Regions from separate parts of the Rhodococcus sp. NPDC004095 genome, predicted to be linked through region 2. Evidence: riboswitches for the same ligand, from Rfam matches in the RefSeq annotation. Region 2 holds a riboswitch; each other region holds the start of a gene.
The links. A riboswitch is a leader RNA that binds a small molecule or an ion and turns the genes downstream of it on or off. The one in region 2 is predicted to bind cobalamin.

Region 1 (6,634 bases), on a different contig from region 2:
GCCGATGATGACGACGCTGCCGCCGACCGCGGCGAGCAGTCCGGTGCCGAGCCCCACCTCGGCGATCGCCCTCAGGGTCTCGGATCGGTACCGGCGCAACGCCTTGCCGGTCGACCACACCGCCGCCGCGAAGAAGAGGGCACGCCGGCCGAAGTCGTCGACCGCCCGGAGCGCCGACCGCGCCCCGCGCGTGATGCGATGTGTCGCAGTGGTCGTCAGAATGCTCGCCACGAACCCCCCTGTCGGTTGTGCCTTGTCACGCCCCGGTCAAAGCCAGCCCGATCGATGTCAGCAGCATGTTCACCAGGAACAGCGCCACGAACGCGAACACCACCGTCTCGTTGACGGCCTGTCCGACACTCTTCGGCCCGCCGGTGACGGCGAGCCCGCGGTAGCAGGCGATCAAGCCCGCGACCGCACCGAACACGGCGGCCTTCGCCTCCGACAGCAGCAGTTCCGGCAGTCCCACGAGCAGGGTCAATCCCTGCACGTAGGCGCCGGGGTTCACGTCCTGCAGGTACACGGAGAAGACGAATCCGCCGACCAGACCGATCGCGCACACCGCGCCGTTGAGCAGGGTGGCGATCACCGTCGCGGCGAGCACCCGGGGAAGCACCAGCCGGTGCACGGGGTCGATGCCGAGCACCTCCATCGCGTCGATCTCCTCGCGGATCGCCCGCGATCCCAGGTCGGCGGTGATCGCCGTCGCGGCGGCACCCGCAACCACGAGAACCGTGACCAGCGGACCGATCTGGGTGATCGTGCCGAGCCCGGCGCCGGCGCCGGACAGGTCGCTCGCCCCGATCTCGGTGAGCAACGAGTTCAGGGTGAACACCACCAGCACCGTGAACGGGATCGACATCACGATCGTCGGCAGCAGCGCCACCCGGATCACGGCCCAGCACTGGTCGAGGAATTCGCGCCACTGGAACGGTGTGCGCCACAGGGCCGCCGCCGTGTCCAGGGTCAGCGCGTAGAACTCGCCGAGCGCGGAGACAGCGGCCGCTCCGGGGCGGGTGGTCACGCGCACCTCATGTGACCACCCGGTACCGCAGCATCATTTCGTGGTCCTCGTGATCGAGGATGTGGCAGTGCCACATGTAGCCCTGCAGATCACCGCCCGCGGGGTGGGAGGCGTGGTCCGCGTGCTCGGTGGTGGCGTTCTCGGTGTCGGCCACGGGATCGCCGTGCCCGGTTCCGTGATCGATCCCGTTGTGGATCGGCGTCCAGGACCCCTGCATCGTCGGCGCAGGCGCCGACGGTGCCGGGAAGGAGGCGTCCGGGTCGAAGCCCAGCTCGTCGGCCGTCGGGAAACGCACCAGGATCCGGGTGACGGTCCCGCGGTCGACCCGCACCGTGTCCTTCCATCCCGCCTCCCACGGCGCGGGTGGCAGCATCGGTCCCGCGAGGTACGGCTCCGGGTCGGGTGTCCAGCGGATTCCCAACGGCGGCTGGAGATTCGTCGCCTGCAGTTCCACGGTGCGCAGCGGCGCGCGGCCGAGGATGCGGAACATCACCAGGTGCAGGTGGATCGGGTGGGGGTCGTCGGTGACGTTGACGATGTTCCACTGCTCAACCGTGCCTGCGCGGGGCATCTCGATGTCGGGATCTGTGTAGCGAAGGTTGTTCAATGCCATGTACGCCGGAGGAATCCGCAAGGCGTACGGCTGGCTGACCGAGACGTTCCGGATCACGGACGGTGTCGGCAGCGGTGGCAGCGGATCGGGTGTGCGTCCGCCCGCCCGCAGCGTGGCCGGGACGGGTCCGCGGAACCCGCGCTCCGAACCGACGGTGAAGCGGCAGAACAGCGGCATCGCGACCTCGCCGAGCATCGCCGCCTGGAATGGGGGTGCTTCGTCGTTGCAGAGGTGCACCGAACCGCCCGCGTCGAAATCGGAGAAGTCGACCAGCAGGTCGTAGCGCTCGCCCGGCGACATGCGGATCGACGTCGTGGGGACCGGTGCGTCGAGCAGACCGCCGTCGTTGCCGATCACCCAGAACCGCATGTGGTTGTCGAAGTGCAGGTTCCACACGCTGTACGACGAGCCGTTGATCGCCCGAAACCGGTACAGCCCGCGCGCCACCGGAATGTCCGGCCACACCGCCCCGTTCACCAGGCCGAGATCTCCGACGGCACCGCCTTCCCACGAACCGGAGGGGACGACGGGCGTCGACCGCAGGCTCAGGCCGCCGTCGGCACGGAGAATCCGCTCCTGCAGGATCAGCGGCATCTCGAACTCGCCGGCGGGTAGGCCCAGGGGATTGTCGGCGGTTCCGGTGTCGAAGCGGTCGCGCAGGAAATAGGTGCCGGCGAGACCGGCGTATACGTTGGCGCGGGTGATGCCCATGGCGTGATCGTGATACCAGAGGTGCGCGGCCTCTTGGTGATTCGGAAACCGGTGCGTCAGCGTGGTGCCCGGATGGATCAGTTGCTCGGCGTGGCCGTCGCTGTCGGGTGGCGTCTCGCCGCCGTGCAGGTGCAGCACGATCGGCGGGGACGACCGGTAGCTGTGCGAGACGCCGTGCAGGCTGAGGTCGAGGTCCGCGGCGAGCGGATGGCCCTGAATCTCGTTGGTCACCTCCATCACGACGGGTTGGTCGACGTGCGCCTCGATCGTCGGGCCCAGGTACGAGACGGCGGTGTCGTCGACCCGGTAGGCGAGTGTCGAGGCCGGGCCGTGGTCGGGGTGGAACCGATGGGAGGCGTTGACCGCGGCGACTCGGAGCCTCGAACCGGACACCGTCGGCAATGGTTCGAGGCCGGCACGGAACGGGGTCGTCGGCGGTGAATGGAATAGCAGGGGGCTCTTGAACCCGTCGGTCTGGGCCGTCCCCTGCGCGACCGGACGTGCCACGCCCAGCCCGAACGCGACCCCGCCGACTCCGAGTGCGCGCAACACACTTCGGCGTCCAATTGCCCGTCCCTGCACGGTGACACCCCTTGTCGAGACTCTCGGCTCCCTCGGACCGAGGACCATACCGCACTGTATGGTATGGGCCGGGGTTTGTGTGGAGATTCGCCGCACACGTGCGCGGTGTGCCGGGATTGCCCACCGAACGGTTCGTGAACGGGCCGCGGGCGCCGTAGCTTGGAATGGCAGTACGGCATTCGAAGAGAGGCGAGATGGTGGCGAAACAGGGCGTGGCGGGTGCGAAGAAGCCGGCCCGCGCCGCCGGTGGCAAGGCCAGGCTGTCCGTCGACGACTGGATCGAGGCAGCCCTCGACCTACTGGTCCGGGAAGGTGTCACCGGGGTGAAGATCACCCGGCTGTGCGAGGAGCTCGGCGTCACCAAGGGCAGCTTCTACTGGCACTTCACCGACATCGACCACCTGATGAAGGCGGTGGCCGACCGGTGGTGCGAGATCCAGAACGAGACACTGCAGGCGCTCAAGGAGACGACGTCGATCCCGGGCGACCAACGACTCGAGGCGATGGCCGCGCAATTGACCTCGCAGCGCGGCTGGGCGGTCGAAGTCGCGGTCCGGGACTGGGCGCGCAGCGACGCACAGGTCGCCGATTCCGTTGCCCGACTGGACAACCAGGTGTTCGCCGTCGTCCAGAGTGCTCTCCTCGACCTGGGATTCGACGCGGAGGAGGCCCGGCTGCGCAGTGGGGTGCTGGTCTACGCGGGTGTCGGATTCCTGCACGCGCGCGACCACCTGCCCGAGCCGACGGTGGACGAGCTGCGGCGCATCTTCGCGCTCCTCACCGCTCGGGGCTGACGACCGGACGAGGGGTCTGTCGCAACCCGACCGCGCCTCGTGGCCGGTTTCGCCGCGCAGGACTTGGCCGACAGGTGGCGGACCGACACGGACCTACTGGCGGTCGCTTCCCGGGCATAGCGCCCACGACACCGGTGCATGCGAGGCCGAAGACCTGACCTGTGAACCTCGCCGCGATGTTCTGACCGGAGTCCGGTTGGCAATCCAGCTTGCTAGAGTCGAGCGGCCTGGCGAGGGAATCCGGTGTGAATCCGGGACTGACGCGCAGCGGTGAGGGAGAAATCCCGAGTCCGAATGCTCGCCGGCGCGGCATCCGACGATGCCGGATTGTCTCGGCGGGCCCCGCGAAAGGGCCCTCAACGAAAAGGAAGCCCCAATGGTGCTCCATCTTGCTCGCCGCCTTGCGGTCACAGCATGTTCCGCAGCCCTCCTCGCGGGCTGCAGCAGCCCATCCGATGGTGAAACCGACTCCGTCCGGCCGATCGACGCCGTGGGCGCAACCGCGTACCCGTTGACGATCGACAACTGCGGGGAGCAGGTCGTGTTCGAGGCGCCCCCGAAGCGAGCGGTGTCGCTGTATCAGAGTTCGACGGAAATCCTTCTCTCCCTTGGTCTCGCGGATCGGATGGTCGGCACGTCGACCTGGTTCGACCCGGTTCTGCCCGGTCTCGAGGCCGACAACCAGCGGGTGCCCCGGCTGGCCGACAACGATCCGTCGCTCGAGACGGTGCTGGCCACCGAGCCAGATCTGGTGACCTCGGCCAGCGCGCACACTTTCACATCGGCGGTCGTCGCCGATCGTGCCCGTTTCGCCCAGCTCGGAGTGCCGACCTACCAGTCGCCGTCCGTGTGTGTCGATTCCACGGTCAGTGGCGAGACCGTCACCAGAGACGCGCCGCTGGCGATCGACACGCTCTACCGGGAGATCCGCGAGCTGGCCGCCATCTTCGACGTCCGCGATCGCGGAGCGGCGCTGGTGGCGCAACTCGAGGAGCGTATGGCTGCCGCGCGCGCGGTCGCCGGTGAAGCGACACGGGACGGCACGGGGCCGACCGTCGCGTTCTGGTTCTCGGGTCTCGAGGCGCCCTACATGGCCGGATGCTGCTCCTCACCGGGACTTCTCGCTGAAGAGACCGGAGCGGTCAACGTGTTCGCCGATGCTCGCGACGACTGGCCCGAGGTGAATTGGGAGACCCTCGCCGACCGGGACCCGGATGTTCTGGTGCTCGGCGACCTCAGCCGCAAGCGGGTCGACGGCGACTCATTGGATACGAAGATCACCTTCCTGGAATCGAATCCGGTGACGAAGGAGCTGTCTGCCGTGCGCGAACGACGCTACGTCGTGCTCACCGGCTCCGAACTGGACCCCGGAATCCGCGAGGTCGACGCGGTGGAGAAACTTGCTGCGGGGTTGCATTCGACACGGCAGTGACCGACCCGGACTCCCGTCACGGTGCGGCCGGGACGGGAGTCCGGGTGGCGCGCCGGTAGCTGACCGACGGAACCCCGTCGTCGAGGGCGACGGTGGCCCGGACCCGGTACACGTGCTCGACGAGTTCCTCGGTGACCACCTCGGCGGGTGTGCCCGCAGCGACGACGGACCCGTGGGCCAGCACCACCACCCGGTCGCAGAACATCGCGGCCAGGTTCAGGTCGTGCAGCGCAATGTAACTGGTCATCGGGAGCTCCGAGACCAGCGCGAGGATGTCGAGCTGGTGCGCGATGTCGAGGTGATTCGTCGGCTCGTCGAGCAGGATCTCGTCCGGTTCCTGCGCGAGCGCGCGGGCGATCTGCATGCGCTGGCGTTCGCCGCCGGAGAGGGTGTGCCACCGTCGATGCGCGTGCTCGGTCATACCGGTGTGGGCCAACGCCCACTCGATCGCGGTCGAGTCCGCGGCCTCGTCGCCGCCGAACGCGCCACGGTGCGGGATCCGGCCGAGACGAACGACATCGGCGACGGTGATGTCGACCTCGGTGTCGGCGTGCTGCTCGACGGTGGCGACCCGGCGGGCGATCTGGCGCCGCCGCATCGACCGGATGTCGCTGCCGTCCAGAAGGACCCGGCCGGAGTCGGGTCGGTGGACGCCGGCGAGAACGCCGAGGAGCGAGGACTTCCCGGACCCGTTCGGCCCGAGCAGCCCGATGGTCTCGCCCGGGACGGGTTCGACGGTCACCCCGTCGAGGACCAGATTTCCGCCCCGACTCCACCCGATGTGCTTGGCGTGCAGGGGCATCAGCGGCACCGTCCTTCGCGTGTCATGAGGTTTTTCGCATCCGGAACAGGATGACCGCGAACGCGGGGACACCGATCAGCGCGGTGACGACACCGACCGGGATCTCCTGCGGTGCGAACAGGGTGCGGGCGACCGCGTCCACCCACACCATGAAGATCGCGCCGATCAGCGCGGTCGCCGGGAGCAGGCGGCTGTGGCGCGGGCCGACGAGGAACCGCGCGGCGTGCGGCAGCACCAGACCGACGAAACCGATCGCACCGGCCGCACTGACGAGCGCCGCGGTGATCAGCGCGGTGACCGTGAGCAGGAGGAACCGGATCTTGCGCACCGACACGCCCAGCGACATCGCCGCGGAGTTGCCGAAGGTCAGCGCATCCAGTGACGAGGCCACCGCCAGGCAGATCACGATGCCGAGCACCGTCACACCGCCACACAGCAGCACATCGGTCCAGTCCGCCCCACTGAGCGAACCCAACAGCCAGAACAGCACCCCGCGCGTCTGCTCGGCGTCCGCCGAGGACATCACGATGAACGAGGTCAGCGCGGAGAAGAGCTGGGTACCGGCGACACCGGCGAGGATCACTCGCGCCGTGCCACCACCGGCCCCCGCGGCGAGCGCGATCACCGCGGCGAACGCCACCACAGCGCCCGCGAAGGCACCCATCGACAGCGAGAT
Region 2 (6,634 bases):
TGTCCCTCCGGGACGCCCTGCGCTTCGAGCCAGCCCAGCCACTGGTCCACCTCGTCGAACGCCTGCTTGCGCGGCACCTCCCGGGACAGGAACACGTCGTGCCGGGCTCCCTCGATCGGGACGATCGTGGTGCGGTCGCCGAGGCATCCGGCCCAGCGCGCGATCTGCTTGACGTCGAGCACCAGGTCCGCGACCTCCGACTTCTCGGTGTACCGCATCGAGTAGTGGGTCGACTTCGACCGCAGGATCAGCGACGGCACCCCGATGTCGAGCCCGTGGTGCAGATGGGCCTGCGCCCGCCGGACCGCGCGCAGCCATCCGAACGTGACCCCGAAGCCGCGCAACGGCTTCCACTCGAGGTCGTAGTCCCACTCGCCGCCGTGACTGCGGTGCAGGGTGCGGCCGTACACGTCGATCGGCGGTTGCTTGAGTTCGAGCCTGTCCTTGAGTCGTCCGACGGTCCGGATCGCGACCGTGCCCGCGCTGCGCACGTACGACGGGCCCTGCAGGTCGAACCACGGGCTGTTGAGGATCAGGCCGGCGATGCCGGCGCCGGTGCTGCCGCCGGGGCGGCGGTTCACCCGGTCCAGCCACAGCGGCAGGATCAGGCCGCCCGTCGAGTGCCCGGTCAACAACACCGAACCGCCGTGCGTCTGCTCGCGGACCGTCTCCAGCGCCCAGTCCAGCTCGGCGTCGTACAGTGCGAGATCCGTCACGAAATGCGGGGTCTGGTCCGGGCGTCGTGACCGGCCGCACTTGCGCAGATCGAGTGCGTAGAAGTCGTAGCCGCGGTCGTGGAAGTGCTCGGCGACGTGCGTCTGGAAGAAGTAGTCGGTGAATCCGTGCAGGTAGAGCACGGCGCGACGCCGTGGGGTCGCGCCCGCCGGGCGGTACCGGACCAGCGTCGCGACCACCTCGCCCTCGCCGTCGGGGTCGTCGCCGAGGGGCAGAGTCGTCTGTTCGTAGCCGTCACCGAGGAGGTCCGGCACCCAGGTAGTCACAAATCACAATCGTAATGGTCGTTCGTGACCGGCCGGGGGCGCACAATTGAGGCGAGGTAAACCCTGCTCATACGCGCAGGTAACCTATGCGCGGGCAGTCGGCGCGACTGCCGCTGCCAATGGACAAGGAAGTCGATTCTCCAGTGTCAGACAACACCGCGGTACAGACCAAGACCGATGTAGTTCTCGTGGGTGCGGGCATCATGAGTGCCACGCTCGGAGCGCTCCTCCGGCAGCTGCAGCCGGACTGGTCGATCAGCGTGTTCGAGCGACTCGACGCCGCCGCTGCCGAGAGCAGCGACCCGTGGAACAACGCCGGCACCGGACACTCGGCGCTGTGCGAGCTCAACTACACGCCTGCGAACAAGGACGGCTCGGTGGACATCACCAAGGCCGTCAACGTCAACGAGCAGTTCCAGGTCTCGCGCCAGTTCTGGTCGTACGCGATCGAGGCCGGCATCCTGACCGAGCCCAAGGAGTTCATCAACCCGATCCCGCACGTGAGCTTCGTGCACGGGGCTGAGAACGTGAAGTACCTGCGGGCCCGCTACGACGCCCTCGCCGGCCACCCGCTGTTCGCGGGCATGGAGTACACCGAGCGCCCGGACGAGTTCACCAAGCGGCTGCCGCTGATGGCCAAGGGTCGTGACTTCTCCGACCCCGTCGCCCTGAACTGGACCGAGGGTGGCACCGACGTCGACTTCGGCGCCCTCACCAAGCAGCTCCTCGGCAACATCGGCGCGACCGGCGGGAGCGTGTACTTCGGTCACGACGTGCGCAACATCACCAAGCAGTCCGACGGCAGCTGGACGCTCAAGGTGGTCAACCAGCGGACCGGCGACAAGAAGACCGTGAACGCGAAGTTCGTGTTCGTCGGCGCCGGCGGCGGAGCGCTGCACCTGCTGCAGAAGTCCGGCATCGCCGAGGCCAAGGGCTTCGGTGGCTTCCCGGTCTCCGGCGAGTTCCTGCGCTGCACCAACCCCGAGCTCATCGACCAGCACAACGCCAAGGTCTACGGCAAGGCCGCCGTCGGTGCGCCGCCGATGTCGGTCCCGCACCTCGACACCCGTGTCATCGGTGGCAAGAAGGGCCTGCTGTTCGGCCCGTACGCAGGCTGGTCCCCGAAGTTCCTCAAGAACGGCAAGGTCACCGACCTGCCCGGCTCGATCAAGCCGAACAACCTGATGTCCATGCTCGGCGTCGGCGTCACCGAGCTTGGCCTGACCAAGTACCTCATCGGTGAGCTGCTGCAGTCGGCCGACGACCGCATCGAGACCCTTCGCGAGTTCGTGCCGCGCGCGACCGGCGGCGACTGGGAACTGATCACCGCGGGCCAGCGCGTGCAGGTGATCCGCAAGAAGGGCAACGGTGGCGTGCTCGAGTTCGGCACCGCGGTCATCAACGCGGCCGACGGCACCATCGCGGGCCTGCTCGGTGCCTCGCCCGGTGCGTCGACCGCGGTCCCCGCAATGCTCGACGTCCTGCAGCGCTGCTTCGGTGACCGCTGGACCGCGTGGGAGCCGCAGCTCAAGCAGATGGTTCCGTCACTGGGCCTGAAGCTGTCGGACAACGAGTCCCTGTTCCGCGAGGTGTGGGACTGGAGCAACAAGGCTCTCGAGCTGGAGGCGCCCGCCGAGGTCGCCGCAGCCGCCTCGGCCTGATCCGTCGGATCCCCAACCGGCCGTCACCTGCCCGTCCGGGCCAGGTGGCGGCCGGTGTCGTCTCACCGGATAGAGTCGGCACCGAACATCGATGTTCTCCGCCGCGGGGAAGTCCTGTGTGAATCAGGCACGGTCCCGCCACTGTGACGGACGCAGGCCCATGAGCGCGTCCGAAGTCAGATCGCCGCGGCGGCGGAACCTTTCGTCCGACCCCCGGCGTGGAGACCGGGGAGTGAGGGGAGTGTCGCCGTGGCGCAACATGATTCGGCCGCCGTGCCGCAACAGGGTTCGGCTGCCGAGCCGGGCTTCCCGTTCAGTGCGATCGTCGGCCAGGACCAGCTGCGTCTGGCGTTGACCCTGTGCGCGGTGCATCCCGGCATCGGTGGCGTGCTGGTCCGCGGCGAGAAGGGCACCGCCAAGTCCACGGTGGTCCGCGCCCTCGCCGCACTGCTGCCCCCGACGTCCTCCGGCACCCCGGCCCGCCTGGTGGAGCTTCCGGTCGGTGCGACGGAGGACCGCGTCGTCGGGTCCCTCGACCTGGAGAAGGTGCTGCGCGACGGCGAGCGGGCGTTCCAGCCCGGGTTGCTGGCCGCCGCGCACGACGGCGTGCTCTACGTCGACGAGGTCAACCTCCTCCACGACCACCTCGTCGACGTGCTGCTCGACGCCGCCGCGATGGGCCGTGTCCATGTCGAACGCGACGGCGTCTCGCACTCCCATCCGGCGAAGTTCGTGCTGGTCGGCACCATGAACCCGGAGGAGGGGGAGCTGCGCCCGCAGCTGCTGGACCGGTTCGGTCTGGCCGTGGACGTCGCCGCCTCCCGCGACGTCGACGTCCGCATGCAGGTGATCCGTCGCCGACTCGACTTCGAGGCCGACCCGGCCGGGTTCGCCGCCCGGTACGCCGCCGCCGACGCAGACACCGCCGGCCGGATCGCCACCGCACGCGGCGCGCTGGCCGAGGTCGCACTGCCCGACACCGAACTGCGCCGCATCGCGGCCCTGTGCGCGTCCTTCGACGTGGACGGTATGCGCGCCGACCTGGTCCTGGCGCGCACCGCCACCGCGCACGCCGCCTGGCGCGGCGCGACCGAGGTCGCCGAGCAGGATGTGCGGGTCGCCGCCGAACTCACGCTGCCGCACCGTCGTCGCCGCGACCCGTTCGACGAACCGGGCCTGGACCCACAGCAGCTCGACGATGCGATGCGTGACGCCGACGAGCAGGCCCGGCAGCAACCCGATCCCGAACCCGACCCGGACCCGGACGGTCCCGGCGGCGGCGCCCCGCAGCCCGAGTCCGACGGCGGTGACCCCGCCCCGTCCGACCCGTCGCAGGCCGATGCCCCGGCCCCGCCCGGCCCCGGCACGGCCGGCGAACGCCCGGTGGGGGCGCCGTCCGCGCAGTTCCGGACTCGGCTTCTCACCGTCCCCGGAGTCGGCGAGGGCGCCCCCGGCCGGCGTTCGCGGTCGCGGTCACCGCGCGGTCGCACCGTGCGCGCCACCACCGAACCCGGGCGGGGCCTGCACCTGGTCGGCACCCTGTTCGCCGCAGCCGAGCACCAGGTGGCCCGTGGCCGCCGGGACGGCCGGATGCTGTTGGCGCCCGGCGACATCCGCGGTGCGCTCAAGGAGGGACGCGAGGGCAACCTGATCGTGTTCGTCGTCGACGCGTCCGGTTCGATGGCCGCGCGGGACCGGCTGTCCGCGGTCACCGGTGCGGTGGTGTCGCTGCTGCGCGACGCCTACCAGCGGCGGGACAAGGTCGCGGTGATCACGGTCCGCGGCGCGACCGCGGAACTCGTGCTGCCGCCGACCTCCTCGGTCGACGTCGCGGTGCGCCGCCTGCGCGCGCTGCGGACGGGTGGGAGAACCCCACTCGCGCAGGGCTTCCTGAAAGCCCGTGAGGTGGTGTTGCGGGAGCGGGTGCGTGACCCGCAGCGCCGCGCGATGGTCGTCGCGCTGACCGACGGCCGCGCCACCGGCGGTGCCGATCCGGTTCGGCGGGCGAAGGTCGCGGCCGGGTTGCTCGCGGACGTGTCGGTGGCCGCGGTGGTCGTCGACTGCGAACCCGGGATGGTGCGCCTCGGGCTGGCCGCGGAACTCGCGACGGCGTTGCGCGGCGCCTGCATCCGGCTCGCCGAACTGTCCGCGGAACAGGTCGCCGGCGTCGTCCGTGCCGCCGCCTGATCCCGCCCCCCACCCGTGCAGCCGCCTGATCCCGCCCCCCACCCGTGCCGCCGCCTGATCCCGCCACCCACCCGTGCAGCCGCCTGATCCCGCCACCCACCCGGGCCGCCGCATGACCCGACTTCGCTTCCAGTAGAGGAGATTCCGTATGCCAAAGGGTGTCCCCGAGAACATTCCCGACGACGGCCTGACCACTCGGCAGCGCCGCAACGCCCCGGTCCTGGCCGTGCACACCGGCCCCGGTAAGGGCAAGTCCACCGCCGCGTTCGGGATGGCGCTGCGCGCCTGGAATCAGGGTTTCGACGTCGCCGTGTTCCAGTTCGTCAAGTCCGCGAAGTGGAAGGTCGGAGAGGAGGCCGCGTTCCGTGCCCTCGGTGACCTGCACGAGAGCACCGGGGTCGGTGGGCCGGTGCAGTGGAACAAGATGGGTGACGGCTGGTCGTGGACCCGCAAGAAGGGTGACGACGAGGATCATGCCCGCGTGGCGCTGGACGGTTGGCGAGAGGTGGCGCGCCGAATCGCGGCCGAGGAACACAAGTTCTACGTCCTCGACGAGTTCACCTACCCGCTCAAGTGGGGCTGGATCGACGTGGACGAGGTGGTCGACGTACTGGTCAACCGGCCCGGCGCCCAGCACGTCGTCATCACGGGCCGGGACGCGCCGCAGGCACTGATCGACGCCGCCGACCTGGTCACCGAGATGACGAAGGTCAAGCACCCGATGGACGCCGGCCGCAAGGGGCAGCGGGGCATCGAGTGGTGACGGAGCCGGTTGCGCCTGCCGTCGTCATCGCCGCGCCGGCGTCGGGCAGCGGAAAGACCACCATCGCAACGGGTTTGATCGGCGCTCTGAGGGCGGTGGGGGATCGGGTGGCGCCGTTCAAGGTGGGCCCGGACTACATCGACCCCGGCTACCACGGTCTCGCCGCAGGCCGGGTCGGACGCAACCTGGACCCGGTACTCGTCGGTGCCGATCGGATCGGGCCGCTCTACCGCCACGGCAGCGCGGGCTGCGACATCGCCGTCGTCGAGGGCGTGATGGGCCTGTTCGACGGCAAGATCGCCGACCCGGCCCCGGAAGGTGCCGCTGAGGGGTCCACCGCGCAGGTCGCCGGCCTGCTCGGAGCGCCGGTGGTCCTCGTGGTCGACGCCCGCGGGCACAGCCAGTCCCTGGCCGCGGTGCTGCACGGGTTCGCCACGTTCGACCGCGCGGTGCGGATCGGCGGGGTGATCCTGAACCGGGTCGGCAGCCCCCGGCACGAGCAGGTGCTGCGGCAGGCGTGCGAGAGGGTCGGTGTCCCGGTCCTCGGCGTGGTGCCGCGGCTCGCCGAGCTGGCGGTGCCGTCCCGTCACCTGGGGCTGGTCACCGCCGTCGAGCACGGCGGCGCCGCGACCGCCGCGGTGGACGCGATGACCGCGCTGATCGCCCGGCACGTCGACCTGGAGGGCGTGCGGGCGTTGGCGTCGGCGACGGTGACCGCTCCGGCCTGGGACCCGGAAGCGGAGGTCGGGTCGCCCGTCGCGGGCGGACCGGTGGTCGCGGTCGCCGGTGGCGCCGCATTCACGTTCGGGTACGCCGAACACCGCGAACTGCTGGAGGCGGCCGGTGCCCGGGTGCAGCTGTTCGATCCGGCCCGCGACGCGTTGCCTGCCGGGACGTCGGCGCTGGTGCTGCCCGGCGGATTCCCGGAGGAACACGGGGCCGCGCTCGCGGCGAACACCGCGCTGCTGACCGCGGTGCGGGAGGCGGCCCGCCGCGGAATGCCGATCCACGCCGAGTGCGCG
Region 3 (6,634 bases), on a different contig from region 2:
AGTACGGCACCTGCGACTCGTCGACGTCGGCGGCGCGCAGGACCCGCTGCTTGTCGGTGCTGGCGCGTTCGACGTACGAGGCCTCGCCGAGGCGGCCGGAGTCCGCCAGCGCCTGCCGCACAGCGGGGAAGGTGCGGCCGAGCTTCAGGATCGCGGCCGAGTCGGTTTCCCGCAGCCGCCTCGTGAGCTCCTCGGCGGGCAGCGTCCCGGGCAGCACGGTGAGCACCTCGTCCCGTTCGACCAACGGCACCCCGAGCGCCGCGGATGCCGCGCTGATGGAGGTGACGCCGGGGATCACCTCGGCGTCGAAGCGGTCGCACAGTCGCTTGTGCATGTGCATGTAGGAGCTGTAGAAAAGCGGATCCCCGGCGGCGAGCAGGGCGACCGTCCGGCCCGCGGCGAGATGCGCGGCGAGGGTCTCCGACGCCTCCGCGTAGAAGTCGTCGATCGCGCCCTGGTAGCCGCCTGGATGGTCGACGGTCTCGGTGGTCACCGGGTAGACCAGGTGCTCCTCGAGCTGTCCCTCGCGCATGTACGGGGCGGCGACGGCGCGGGAGATGCTGCGGCCGTGACGGGCGCTGTGGAACGCGATGACGTCGGCCTCGCCGATGATCCGCGCGGCCTTGACGGTGACCAGTTCCGGGTCGCCGGGGCCGAGACCGATGCCGAAGAGTTTGCCCGCCATCACTCGACCTCGCTGGCGATCGCGTTCAGTGCGGCGGCGGTGATCGCGCTGCCGCCACGGCGTCCCCGCACCACGATGTACTCGATGTCGCCGGCGCGGAGGATCAGGTCCTCCTTGGACTCGGCGGCACCGATGAATCCGACCGGGCAGCCGATGATCGCCGCCGGCTTCGGTGCGCCCTGGTCGATCATGTCGAGTAGGTGGAACAGCGCGGTGGGGGCGTTGCCGATCGCGACGACCGCACCTTCCAGCTTGGGCCCCCACAATTCCAGCGCCGCCGCCGAGCGGGTGTTGCCGAGACGGTCGGCGATCACCGGCACCCGCGGATCGCCGAGCATGCACACGACATCGTTCCTGGCGGGCAGGCGCTTTCGCGTCACCCCCGACGACACCATCGTCGCGTCACAGAAGATCGACGCCCCGTTGCGGAGCGCGGCGCGGGCCGCGGACACCACGCCGGGCGTGAACGCGACGTCGTCGACGAGGTCGACCTGACCGCAGGCGTGGATCATCCGCACGACGGCCTGTGAGACGTCCGCGGGGAACCGGGTGAGGTCGGCCTCGGCCCGGATCGTGGCAAAGGACTGACGGTAGATCTCGGCTCCGTCGCGGATGTAGTCGGTCATGGCTCCCCACGATATGGGGCGATCCACGCTCAGCGTGCGGGTGGGTCCACCCGGTAGCCGTCGCCGGTGGCGACGACGTCGGTCACCTCGCCACGCGGCCGGCCGCACCGCCGCTCACACCCGGACCAGTGCTGGCGGCCCTCCGCGGGAAGTCGACCGGACTGGACGGCGTCGGTCGCATCGCCCCGCACGTCCGCGAGGGACTTCGCGCAGCCTGGCCTGCCCGTGCAGGCGCTGACCTGCAGCCACGTCGAGTTCGCGTCGAAGATCAGGCCCATCGGGGCGAGGACGCGGACGACCTGTTCGGCGACCCCTTCGTCGAGGTCGTGCAGCAGGATCGACCGCCACGACGTGACCGTGATCGGTGCCTCCACGGCGACCAGGAAGTCCGCCAGGCGCGCAGGCAGCACCCCGAACCGCACGCCGGCGGCGAGGGTGACCCCGCCGTCGGGCTGATCGAGCCAGCCGATCGGACCCGCGGACTCGGGTCCGGTCAAGGCGATCGGCTCGGCGGTCGCCCCGAGGCCCAGCCGATCGAGCAGCAGCCGCGGTCCGCCGTCGATCTCGTGCAGACGCCACCGCGTGCCGCGGATCTCGTGCAGCGCCCGCGCCGCGTCCAGCAGCATCGCGACCCCGTCGTCGGCGGGCAGCCGCACCCCGTGGTCGGCGCCGGCGAGCACCAGCGCCACCTGGTCCGGGGAAACCGCATGGAGCCCGAGGTCGGCGCTCAGCGCGGAGACGTCGCCGCGGCCGTCGTCGAGCGTGAAGAGCACCCGGCCCGGCAGGTCCGCGAGGCGCGGGTCCCCGCACAGCCCGGCGTCCAGCGCCCGCACCCAGCCGCGGACGTCGACGAGTCCGCCGATCCGCCCGGACAACGGGGTGGCGAGGATGTTCCGCACCCGTTCGTGGGTAGGCGACGGCAGCAACCCCGACTCACGGAGCCGGCCCGCGAACGCGTCGGGGTCGGCGACCGCGCGGAGCTGGATGTTGCCGCGGGAGGTGAGTTCGAGCTCCCCGTTGCCGAGGTCGCGGGACGCGTCCGCGAGGACCTGCAACTGAGCTGCGGTGATCGCGCCGCCGGGCAGCCGGACCCGGGACAGGGCGCCGTCGGCGGCCTCGTGCACCTGAAGAGCCCCTGGACAGGCGTCGGGTCGGGACCGGGCAGGTGCGGATTCGGTATCGGACATCACCCACCAGCCTACGGGGGCCGTGCCGGTAGCATCAGCGGCGATTGCGGCAGCTCGTGAGGAAACCGGTGCAAATCCGGTGCGGTCGCGCCACTGTGACCCGGGTGTTCCCGGGGAGTCAGACCCTCCGACGCTGCCCACCGAACCGAGTGGGGCGCGAAACCCCGAGGAGGCCAGCCCTGTGATCCTGTTGCTGTCGACGTCCGACACCGACCTGCTCAGTGCACGAGCCAGTGGCGCCGACTACCGGTGGGCGAACCCCGCGCGGCTGCTCGTCGACGACGTGCCCGGGCTGATCGACGGCGTCGACCTGGTGATCGTCCGCATCCTCGGCGGCCGCCGGGCCTGGGAGGAGGGCCTGGACGCGGTCCTCGCCGCCGGGAAGCCCACCGTCGTGCTCGGCGGCGAACTCGCACCAGACGCGGAACTGATGGAACTGTCCACGGTGCCTGCCGGGGTGGCGGCGCAGGCACACACCTATCTCGCCGAGGGCGGCGCGGCGAACCTGGCGCACCTGCACGGGTTCCTCTCGGACACGGTGCTGCTGACCGGCGTCGGGTTCGAGGCCCCGGCGCACACCCCGACGTGGGGACACCTCGACCGTCCCGGGTTCCCTGATGTCACATCGGGTCACCTGACGACCCCCAATGTGACATCACGGAACCCGACCGTGGCGGTGCTCTACTACCGCGCGCAGCATCTCGCCGGGAACACCGCCTACGTCGAGGCGCTCTGCCGCGCGATCGAGGACCGCGGCGCCCGGGCCCTGCCGATCTTCTGTGCCTCGCTGCGCACCGCGGAACCGGAACTGCTCGACGTCCTGGGCGCCGTCGACGCGATGGTCGTGACGGTGCTCGCGGCCGGCGGCAGCAGGCCTGCGGGCGCGTCCGCGGGGGAGGACGACGAGTCGTGGGACGTCAGCGCGCTCGCCGCGCTGGACGTGCCGATCCTGCAGGGCCTGTGCCTGACCGGCAGCCGGGAGGCGTGGGAGTCGAACGACGACGGCCTGTCCCCGATGGATGTCGCGACGCAGGTCGCGGTGCCCGAGTTCGACGGCCGGATCATCACGGTCCCGTTCTCGTTCAAGGAGATCGACGAGGACGGACTGACCACCTACGTACCGGACGCCGAGCGTGCCGCCCGGGTGGCCGGGATCGCCGTCCGGCATGCGCGGCTGCGGCACGTTCCCAACCGGGACAAGCGGATCGCGCTGATGCTGTCGGCGTACCCGACCAAGCACGCCCGGATCGGCAACGCCGTCGGATTGGACACCCCGGCCAGCGCGATCGCGCTGCTGGCCGCGATGCGCGAGGCCGGATACGACCTCGGCCCGGCGGACGGGGAGGACGCGCTGCCCGGCCTCGCGGCCGGTGACGGTGACGCGCTGATCCACGCACTGATCGCGGCCGGCGGACAGGACCCGGACTGGTTGACGGCGGAGCAGTTGGAGGGCAACCCGATTCGCATCTCCGCGGCCCGTTACCGCGACTGGTTCGCGACTCTGCCCGCGGACTTCCGCGAGGCCGTCGAAGAGCACTGGGGCGCGGCGCCCGGCGAACTGTACGTCGACCGGACGTCCGACCCGGACGGCGAGATCGTGATCGCGGCGCTGCGGGTCGGCAACGTGGTGCTGATGGTGCAGCCGCCCCGCGGGTTCGGGGAGAACCCGGTCGCGATCTACCACGACCCCGACCTGCCGCCGAGCCACCACTACCTGGCGGCGTACCGGTGGATCGCAGCTGATGCGGGTGCCGGAGGTTTCCAAGCGGACGCGATCGTGCATCTCGGCAAGCACGGCAACCTGGAGTGGCTGCCCGGCAAGACCCTGGGCATGTCCGCCTCGTGCGGCACCGACGCCGCGCTCGGCGAGCTGCCGCTGATCTACCCGTTCCTGGTCAACGACCCGGGCGAGGGCACCCAGGCCAAGCGCCGCGCGCACGCCACCCTGGTCGATCACCTGATCCCGCCGATGGCGCGCGCCGAGTCGTACGGCGACATCTCCCGGCTCGAGCAGCTGCTCGACGAGCACTCGAACATCTCCGCCCTCGACCCGTCGAAGCTGCCCGCGATCCGCCAGCAGATCTGGACGCTGATGCGGGCGGCGAAGATGGACCACGACCTCGGCCTGGCCGAACGCCCCGAGGAGGACGTGTTCGACGACATGCTGCTGCACGTCGACGGCTGGCTGTGCGAGATCAAGGACGTGCAGATCCGCGACGGGCTGCACGTGCTCGGGCAGGCGCCCGTGGGGGCCGCCGAGGTCGAACTCGTTCTCGCGGTACTGCGCGCGAAGCAGATGTGGGGCGGCGAACGAACCGTCCCCGGACTGCGGGAGGCACTCGGTCTGAGCGAGGCCGGTGACGAGGCCCGCGGACGAGTCGACCAGATCGAGGAACTCGCCCACGGCCTGGTCGCCGCGCTGCAGCGGTCGGGCTGGGATCCCGCCGCCGCCAAGGAGGTCGGTGCCGAGCACGGTGCCGACGTCGTCCGGGTGCTCGAGTTCGCCGCCGCGGAGGTGGTGCCGCGGCTGCGCGGCACCGGTCGTGAGATCGACCAGGTGCTGCGCGCGCTCGACGGCCGGTTCATCGAACCGGGCCCCAGCGGTTCGCCGCTGCGCGGACTGGTGAACGTGCTGCCCACCGGCCGCAACTTCTACTCGGTGGACCCGAAGGCCGTGCCGTCCCGGCTGGCGTGGGAGACCGGGCAGGCGATGGCGGAGTCGCTGCTCGCGCGTTATCTCGCCGATCACGGCGAGTACCCGACGTCGGTGGGTCTGAGCGTGTGGGGCACCTCGGCGATGCGCACCTCGGGTGACGACATCGCCGAAGTGCTTGCGCTGCTGGGCGTCCGGCCGGTGTGGGACGAGGCGTCCCGCCGTGTCACCCGGCTCGAGGTGATCGAGCTCGCCGAACTGGGCCGGCCCCGCGTGGACGTGACGGTCCGGATCTCCGGCTTCTTCCGGGACGCGTTCCCGCACGTGCTGGCGCTCCTCGACGACGCCGTCCGGATGGTCTCGGCGCTCGACGAACCGGCCGAGCAGAACTTCGTCCGGGCCCACGCGCAGGCGGATCTCGCCGAGCACGGCGATGAGCGACGCGCCACCACCCGCATCTTCGGGTCCAAGCCGGGCACCTACGGTGCCGGGCTGCTGCAGCTGATCGACTCGAAGTCCTGGCGCGGCGACGCCGATCTGGCGCAGGTGTACACCACCTGGGGCGGCTACGCGTACGGTCGCGGCCTCGACGGCGCCCCGGCCGCGGACGACATGCGGACGGCGTACCGGCGAATCGCGGTCGCGGCCAAGAACACCGACACCCGCGAGCACGACATCGCCGACTCCGACGACTACTTCCAGTACCACGGCGGCATGGTCGCGACCGTGCGCGCGCTGACCGGCAAGGACCCGGAGGCGTACATCGGCGACAGCACCCGACCGGACGCGGTGCGCACCCGCACCCTCTCGGAGGAGACGTCGCGGGTGTTCCGGGCGCGGGTGGTCAATCCGCGCTGGCTCGAGGCGATGCGCCGCCACGGCTACAAGGGCGCCTTCGAGATGGCCGCGACGGTGGACTACCTGTTCGGGTACGACGCCACCACCAACGTCGTCGCGGACTGGATGTACGAGAAGCTCGCGCAGACGTACGTCCTCGACGAGCAGAACCGCGAGTTCATGACGCAGTCGAATCCGTGGGCCCTGCACGGGATCGCCGAGCGCCTGCTCGAGGCTGTCGAACGGGACATGTGGTCGGAGCCGGCGCAGGACGTCCTCGACGGGCTGCGACAGGTGTACCTGGAAACCGAGGGCGACCTCGAGGACCGCTGACACCGGGTCGGCACGTCACGGGCGACCACCCGTGACGTGCCGACCGGGACCGCTCAGTCGGCGGCTGCGCCGAACCACCTGGGCAGGTGGCCCAGCAGGTCCTGCTGATCGTCGCCGACCCACGCCACGTGACCGTCCGGCCGCAGCAGCATCGCGGGCACGTCCAGTTCGGCGTCGGTGTCGACGACGTGGTCGACCCGATCGGCCCAGCCCGACACCGACAGCCGGCCGGTCCGGTCGAGCAGCAGTCCGCGACCTCCGCGCATCAGCTCGTAGAGGCGCCCCCGGGTCAACCGCACGTCCCGCATCCTCC

Region 1: another riboswitch for cobalamin. It lies ahead of ACWEPG_RS07745 (ABC transporter substrate-binding protein); the one in region 2 lies ahead of ACWEPG_RS28175 (VWA domain-containing protein).
Region 3: another riboswitch for cobalamin. It lies ahead of ACWEPG_RS04820 (cobaltochelatase subunit CobN); the one in region 2 lies ahead of ACWEPG_RS28175 (VWA domain-containing protein).

The regions. Positions count from the first base shown of each region.
Region 1 covers NZ_JBSGGS010000003.1:354,121-360,754, reverse strand. Annotated here, with positions in the region: gene ACWEPG_RS07765 (MlaE family ABC transporter permease) at 1-231, opposite strand, end outside; gene ACWEPG_RS07760 (MlaE family ABC transporter permease) at 257-1,024, opposite strand; gene ACWEPG_RS07755 (multicopper oxidase family protein) at 1,032-2,978, opposite strand; gene ACWEPG_RS07750 (TetR/AcrR family transcriptional regulator) at 3,125-3,724, shown strand; cobalamin riboswitch at 3,901-4,042, shown strand; gene ACWEPG_RS07745 (ABC transporter substrate-binding protein) at 4,101-5,156, shown strand; gene ACWEPG_RS07740 (ABC transporter ATP-binding protein) at 5,173-5,958, opposite strand; gene ACWEPG_RS07735 (FecCD family ABC transporter permease) at 5,981-6,634, opposite strand, start outside.
Region 2 covers NZ_JBSGGS010000026.1:30,468-37,101, forward strand. Annotated here, with positions in the region: gene ACWEPG_RS28165 (alpha/beta hydrolase) at 1-1,001, opposite strand, end outside; gene mqo (malate dehydrogenase (quinone)) at 1,121-2,662, shown strand; adenosylcobalamin (AdoCbl) riboswitch at 2,742-2,903, shown strand; gene ACWEPG_RS28175 (VWA domain-containing protein) at 2,912-4,849, shown strand; gene cobO (cob(I)yrinic acid a,c-diamide adenosyltransferase) at 4,998-5,612, shown strand; gene ACWEPG_RS28185 (cobyrinate a,c-diamide synthase) at 5,606-6,634, shown strand, end outside.
Region 3 covers NZ_JBSGGS010000002.1:376,867-383,500, forward strand. Annotated here, with positions in the region: gene cobJ (precorrin-3B C(17)-methyltransferase) at 1-685, opposite strand, end outside; gene ACWEPG_RS04810 (precorrin-8X methylmutase) at 685-1,311, opposite strand; gene cobG (precorrin-3B synthase) at 1,341-2,498, opposite strand; cobalamin riboswitch at 2,508-2,644, shown strand; gene ACWEPG_RS04820 (cobaltochelatase subunit CobN) at 2,680-6,321, shown strand; gene rox (rifampin monooxygenase) at 6,375-6,634, opposite strand, start outside.